2 regions of the Arthrobacter sp. HLT1-20 genome follow, and region 1 is predicted to be linked to the other one. Evidence: riboswitches for the same ligand, from Rfam matches in the RefSeq annotation. Region 1 holds a riboswitch; the other holds the start of a gene.
The links. A riboswitch is a leader RNA that binds a small molecule or an ion and turns the genes downstream of it on or off. The one in region 1 is predicted to bind S-adenosylmethionine.

Region 1 (3,446 bases):
GGCTGGCGACTTTGTCGCGCTGGTGGGCGATGTCACGGGCAGGCCGGATACGCTAGCCCGGTTGGTCCGGATCGAGGAGCGCCGGACGCTGCTGCGCCGTAGCGCCGATGACACCGACCCTGTGGAGCGGGCCGTGGTGGCCAATGCCGACCAGCTGGTCATTGTGGTGGCTGCTGCCAACCCCGAGCCCCGCACCGGCTTCATCGACAGAGCCCTAGTGGCCGCCTACGACGCCGGCATTGCGCCGTTGCTGTTGATCACCAAAACGGATATCAAGGATCCTTCCGAGTTGCTCGCCAACTACGAGCACCTGGATATGACTGTCATCATCAGCCGGACGGCGGCCGACGGCGCCTCAGGCATCGACGCTCGCAGCGACGACGGCGATTCGGCCCTGTTGGCCGGCGGCGCCGTGGAGCAGCTGCACAGCTACCTCGACGGCAAGGTCAGCGTCATGGTGGGCCACTCCGGTGTGGGCAAATCCACCATGGTGAACGCCTTGACGGGTTCGCGGCGGGCCACGGGCGGCGTCAACGCTGTCACGGGCCGTGGGCGCCACACGTCCTCGTCGGCGCTTGCTCTGCGCATCGAGGACGGCAAACCCGGCTCCTGGATCATCGACACCCCCGGCATCCGTTCCTTCGGGCTGGCCCATGTGAACCCGGACCGGATCCTGCAGGCCTTCCCGGACCTGCAGCCCGGCACCGACGACTGCGAACGTGGTTGCAAGCATGACACTGCCGCAGTGAACTGCGGACTGGACCCCTATGTGGCCGCCGGGCTCGCGGGCGACGCCGGAGCCGCCCGCCTTGCCTCGCTGCGCCGCCTACTAGGCACCAGCGACAGGACAGAGGGCCGCGCTGCCGAGAAGGAACTGGGCATCATCGAGTAATCCCCACCTGGTTCGACGCCTGCGCACCCTACCCGGCCTATGTGGCGCCACTCTTGAAGTGGCGCCACATTCGTCAACAACCACGCGTAGGCGTACAACCGAGCATCATCAGCGGGCCCGAGGGCGTCGGAACCGGTGTTTGGCCCAAACCGCGATAGCGTGATGTACATGACGATTGAACCCCAGACGTACAACGACGACCTCCGCCTGGCCCATGTTCTGGCGGACAGCGTGGATTCGCTGACCATGGCCCGTTTCAAGGCCCTTGACCTGGAAATTGAGACGAAGCCGGACCTGACGCCCGTAACGGATGCCGACAAGGCCGCCGAGGAGTCGATCCGCAGCCAGCTGGCCCGGGTCCGTCCGCGCGATGCCGTGCTGGGCGAGGAGTTTGGCAGCACGGGCCATGGAACGCGGCGCTGGATCATCGACCCCATTGATGGCACCAAGAACTTTGTGCGCGGCGTGCCTGTCTGGGCCACGCTGATTGCCCTCGTGGATGAAGGCCGTCCCGTGGTGGGCTTGGTCAGCGCCCCCGCCCTGGGCAAACGGTGGTGGGCTGCCGAGGGAACCGGCGCGTACATGGGCAAGTCCCTGGCCGCGGCCACCCGCATTCGCGTCTCCAATGTTGCCGAGCTCAAGGACGCCTCACTGTCCTACTCATCGCTGAGCGGTTGGGCCGAGCGGGGCAACCGCGATGAGTTCATTGCCCTGACCGACGACGTCTGGCGCACCCGTGCGTACGGCGATTTCTGGTCATACTGCATGGTGGCCGAGGGCAGCGTGGACATTGCCTGCGAGCCCGAACTCAACCTGTACGACATGGCCGCCCTGGTGCCGATCGTGACGGAGGCTGGCGGCCGCTTTACCTCCCTGGAGGGCGCTGACGGCCCCTTTGGCGGCAACGCCCTAGCCACAAATTCCATCCTGCACACAGAGGTTTTGCAGCGCCTGAATCCCAATTGGGATGACCTGCTGGGCTGATCCAAGGCATTTGGCTCAAGCGTATTAAGTACGACGGCGGCTTCCGCCGTCGTTCTTTTTGCCCGCCTCCCGCTGGCCTGCAGGCAGCCTCCGGGCAGCCTCCGGGCAGCCCGGCGGTAACGCTGCGTTCATGACGTAACAAATGCGGGAAGCAATTTCTTGGGCTAATCTTTTTGGCATAGGTCACGAGTGCCAGCGCTAAACCCCGGTTTGCTGGCCGGCAACCCTCCTTTCGCGGCGGGGTGCCCCGGGTGACGACCTGGCCAGGCCGGAGCGGTCATGGCAAGCGCGGACTCCTTGGCTCCTCCAAGGGTCCAAAGGTGTCAAAGGAATTACCCATGAGCTACGCCCTTTTGGAAAAAACTTCCCTCGCAGAGTCCCCTCTTCTGCCCGTGGTGGGCCAGGAATTGGCCGCCCCCCTGATCCAGGGCGGGCATGTGCGCTACGCCAACCTCGACTACGCCGCCTCAGCCCCTGCCATTGAGGAAGTTGCCGCCCACCTGAACGAGGTCCTGCCGTACTACGCCAGCGTGCACCGCGGCGCAGGGTTTGCCTCCCAGGTCAGCACCTCCGTGTACGAAAATGCCCGCAGAATTGTGGCCAGCTTTGTGGGCGCCCGTCCCGATGACACAGTCATTTTCACGCGCCACACAACGGATTCCCTGAACCTTTTGGCCGGCTGTGTGCAAAGCATCCTGACCCAGAGGGGCTTCACCGAGGGCCGCTCCAACGCCCACGGCGAGGTCCTATACCTGGACATCGAACACCACGCCAACCTGTTGCCGTGGCAGGCACTGCCCCACCGTTCGGTGGTGGCCGCGGATTCCATCGCAGCAACCCTGGCCCGCGTGGAGACCCAGTTGCGGGCCGGAAACGTGCTCTTGCTGGCCGTCACGGGCGCCTCCAATGTCACCGGCGAGGTGCTGCCGGTCAACGAGCTGGCAGCCCTGGCCCACCACTATGGGGCCCGTATTGTGGTTGATGCGGCGCAGCTGGCCCCGCACCGCCGGATTGATCTGGCGGCCAGCGGCATCGACTACCTGGCCTTCTCCGGCCACAAGCTGTACGCCCCCTTCGGCTCGGGTGTCCTGGTTGGCCGTGCGGACTGGCTCGACGCCGGCAAGCCGCATTTGGCCGGCGGCGGGGCCGTGCGTGAAGTCCGGCTCGAATCAACCAGCTGGAGTGACGGCCCGGCACGCCACGAGGCCGGCTCCCCCAACGTGCTGGGCGCCGCCACCCTGGCCAAAGCGGCCGCAGCCCTGGCGGCGCTCGACGCACACGACTGGCACAGCCACGAGCAGCAGCTGCGCGGGCATCTGGTGGCCGGTTTCGCCGCGATTGAGGGCGTCAACGTCCATTCGCTGTTCACCGATTCCGCGGACTACCCGGAGTGCGGCAGCATCGGCGTGGTGAACTTTTCCGTCACCGGGTACGACGCCGGTTTGGTCGCCGCGTACTTGTCGGCCGAGCACGGCGTGGGCGTGCGCGACGGCAAGTTTTGCGCGCACCCGCTGTTGAACCGTTTGGGTTTGCCCTCGGGTTCATTGCGCGCCAGCTTTGGCGTGGGGTC
Region 2 (3,446 bases), on a different contig from region 1:
CGCCAACCTCCGTGACGTGCTGCTGGCCGCACCGGCCGGAAACCGCGCAACCCTGGGCCTTGACCCGGGGCTGCGCACAGGCGTCAAGGTTGCCGTGGTGGACGGCACCGGCAAGGTTGCAGCAACGGAAACCATCTACCCGCACGCGCCCGCCCGCAAGTGGAACGAATCCCTCGCCACCTTGGTGGCCCTGGCCACCAAGCATGGCGTTGAGCTGATTGCCATTGGCAACGGCACTGCCAGCCGGGAGACGGACAAATTGGCCGCCGAACTTGTCGCCGAGCTCAAGCGCCTCAACCAGGACAGTAAGGTCATCAAGCTGGTTGTCTCCGAGGCCGGCGCCTCCGTGTATTCGGCCTCGGCGCTGGCCAGTGCCGAACTGCCCGGCATGGATGTTTCCCTACGCGGTGCCGTCTCCATTGCCCGCCGGCTGCAGGATCCGCTGGCCGAGCTGGTGAAGATCGATCCCAAATCGATCGGCGTGGGCCAGTACCAGCACGACCTCACCCCGGCCAAGCTGGAACGCTCTCTGGACGCCGTGGTTGAGGACTGCGTGAACGCGGTGGGCGTGGACCTGAACACCGCCTCGCCGGCCCTGCTGGCGAGGGTGGCCGGCGTCGGACCTCTTTTGAGTGAAAACATTGTGGCCCACAGAAACGAGCACGGCCCCTTCAACAAGCGTCGCGAGCTGCTCAAGGTGGCCCGGCTTGGACCCAAGGCGTTTGAACAATGCGCCGGATTCCTGCGCATCACCGGGGGAGCGGAGCCGTTGGACGCCTCCAGCGTGCACCCCGAGGCTTACGGCGTGGCCCGCAAGATCCTTGCCACGGTGGGCGCCACGTCAACAGAGATTTCCGCGGGCGTTGCCGCCGTGGCCGCCGTCAACCCGGCCGACTTTGTGGATGGCACCTTCGGCCTGCCCACGGTTGCCGACATTGTGGCCGAGCTGCAAAAGCCCGGCCGCGACCCCCGCCCCCGCTTCGAAACGGCCACCTTCACCGACGGCATTGAGAAGATCACCGACCTTCGCCCCGGCATGATCCTGGAGGGGACGGTCTCCAACGTGGCCGCGTTTGGCGCGTTCGTGGACATTGGCGTGCACCAGGACGGGCTGGTGCACGTCTCGGCCATGAGCAACTCCTTTGTCTCGGACCCGCACGCGGTGGTTAAATCGGGCCAGGTGGTGCGTGTGAAGGTCCTGGAGGTGGAGCCGGAGCGCAAGCGCATCTCGCTCACCCTGCGACTGGATGACGCCGCTTCTGATGCCAACGCAGGGGGCAAGCGCGACGCCGGCTCCCGCCCTTCCGGTGTCCGTGCCTCCGGGCGGCCCGCACCCAGCGGCGGCGAGCAGTCCCGGACTGGGGGAGCCCAACCTGGCCCCCAGGGGCAAGGCGCCCAGGGACGAGGCGGCGACCGTGCCGGACGCCCCGCAACTCCTCCGCCGTCGGCAAACACGGCCATGGCCGAGGCTTTGCGCCGCGCGGGCCTTCTTGCCCCGTGACTACGCACATAACGCCCTCTCAGCACGTTGAGAGGGCGTTATCTGCGTAGTCACCGCGGCCGGATTTCTCATAAGTTCAGCTGGTGCCACTTTTTGGCGCAAATTTCAAGCACATGTTCGGCCAAGGTCATAAACTCGTCACAATCTTGCGGCGCATGAACGGATCTTCCACACTGGATGTAGGTCATGAGTGTCAGCGACAAGCCCCGGCTCGCTGACCGGCAACCCTCCTTCCGCGGTGGGGTGCCCCGGGTGAAGACCTGGCACTGAGCCGCCCGGTTCCAGTGCAAGCGCGGGCCATCGAGTCTAAGGCCCTTCACGCATGCTGCGTCGGAGGGTTTTTTGGCGCAGGCCTCTAGTGTGAAGGAACTCAACCATGAGCAACGGTTGGTCATTTGAAACCCGTCAGATCCACGTAGGCCAGGAGCCGGACGTCACCACAGGTGCACGCGCCCTGCCCATCTACCAGACAACATCGTTTGTTTTCCCCTCCGCCGAAAGCGCAGCCGCACGGTTTGCCCTGGCTGAACTGGAGCCGATCTACACCCGCATCGGCAACCCCACCCAGGACGCCGTCGAACAGCGCATTGCCAGCTTGGAAGGCGGCGTGGCGGCACTGCTGCTCGCCTCCGGCCAGGCAGCAACCACGTTCGCCATCTTGAACCTGGCGGAGGCCGGCGATCACATTGTTTCCAGCCCCAGCATCTACGGCGGCACGTACAACTTGTTCGCGCACAGCCTGAAGAAGCTCGGCATTGAGGTCACGTTCGTCTCCGACCCCGACAACCTGGACGAATGGCGCGCTGCCGTCCGCCCCAACACCAAGGCATTCTTTGGCGAGGTTGTCTCCAACCCGCGCCAGGACGTCCTGGACATTGAGAACATCAGCGCCATTGCCCACGAGGCCGGCGTGCCGTTGCTGGTGGACAACACCTTGGCGACTCCGTACCTGATCCGCCCGCTGGAATGGGGTGCCGACATTGTCATCCACTCCGCCACCAAGTACCTGGGCGGCCACGGCAGCGCCATCGCGGGCGTGATTGTCGACGGCGGCAAGTTCGACTTCGCCACCAACCCGGAGAAATTCCCCGGCTTCAACACCCCGGATGTCACCTACAACGGCCTGGTGTACGCCCGCGACTTGGGTGTTGGCAGCGCGCTCGGTGCCAACTTGGCCTACATCCTCAAGGCTCGCGTGCAGCTGCTGCGCGACCTCGGCTCGGCCGTGGCACCGTTCAACGCCTTCCTCATTGCCCAGGGCATCGAGACGCTCAGCCTGCGTGTGGAGCGCCATGTCAGCAACGCGGTTGCCGTTGCAGAATGGCTTGAGCAGAACGAGAACGTGGACGCCGTGGCCTACGCGGGAATCCCCTCCAGCCCCTGGTTTGAGCGTGGCCGCAAGTACGGTCCCAAGGGCACCGGCGCCGTCATCGCCTTTGACATCAAGGGCGGTGCCGAAGCTGGCAAGCGCTTTGTTGATGGTTTGGAACTGCACTCACACGTGGCCAACATTGGCGACGTGCGCTCCCTGGTCATCCACCCGGCGTCGACCACGCATGCGCAGCTTTCACCGGAGCAGCAGCTGGCTGCCGGCGTGCGCCCCGGACTGGTCCGCCTCTCCGTAGGCATTGAGAACATCGCAGACATCCTTGCCGACCTCGAAGCCGGATTCCGCGCAGCAAAATTAGCGTGATCGCCGTGGAACGCACGGAGGAAAACAGCGTTTTGGCGCCGGGCTTTGCCTCCGTGGAGGCCACACCCGTGGGAGAGGAATTCTCCGCAGCCGTGGGCCAGGGCGGCGGTGTGCTGCGCTCTCTTGAGATCGGCGCACTGCCCTTGGAAGCCGGGGGATCACTGCCTTCGGTCACCATGGCCTTTGAATGCTGGGGCACGCTGAATGAGGCGGGCGACAATGCCGTCCTCATCCAGCACGCCCTGACCGGCA

Region 2: it holds a riboswitch for S-adenosylmethionine, as region 1 does, so the genes downstream of both, ACX80Q_RS11820 (bifunctional o-acetylhomoserine/o-acetylserine sulfhydrylase) here and ACX80Q_RS15065 (aminotransferase class V-fold PLP-dependent enzyme) in region 1, are expected to answer to the same signal.

Annotation. Positions count from the first base shown of each region.
Region 1 covers NZ_JBTNDR010000033.1:12,073-15,518, forward strand. Annotated here, with positions in the region: gene rsgA (ribosome small subunit-dependent GTPase A) at 1-892, shown strand, start outside; gene hisN (histidinol-phosphatase) at 1,061-1,876, shown strand; SAM riboswitch class IV at 2,058-2,171, shown strand; gene ACX80Q_RS15065 (aminotransferase class V-fold PLP-dependent enzyme) at 2,215-3,446, shown strand, end outside.
Region 2 covers NZ_JBTNDR010000020.1:18,109-21,554, forward strand. Annotated here, with positions in the region: gene ACX80Q_RS11815 (Tex family protein) at 1-1,501, shown strand, start outside; SAM riboswitch class IV at 1,684-1,800, shown strand; gene ACX80Q_RS11820 (bifunctional o-acetylhomoserine/o-acetylserine sulfhydrylase) at 1,878-3,194, shown strand; gene metX (homoserine O-acetyltransferase MetX) at 3,263-3,446, shown strand, end outside.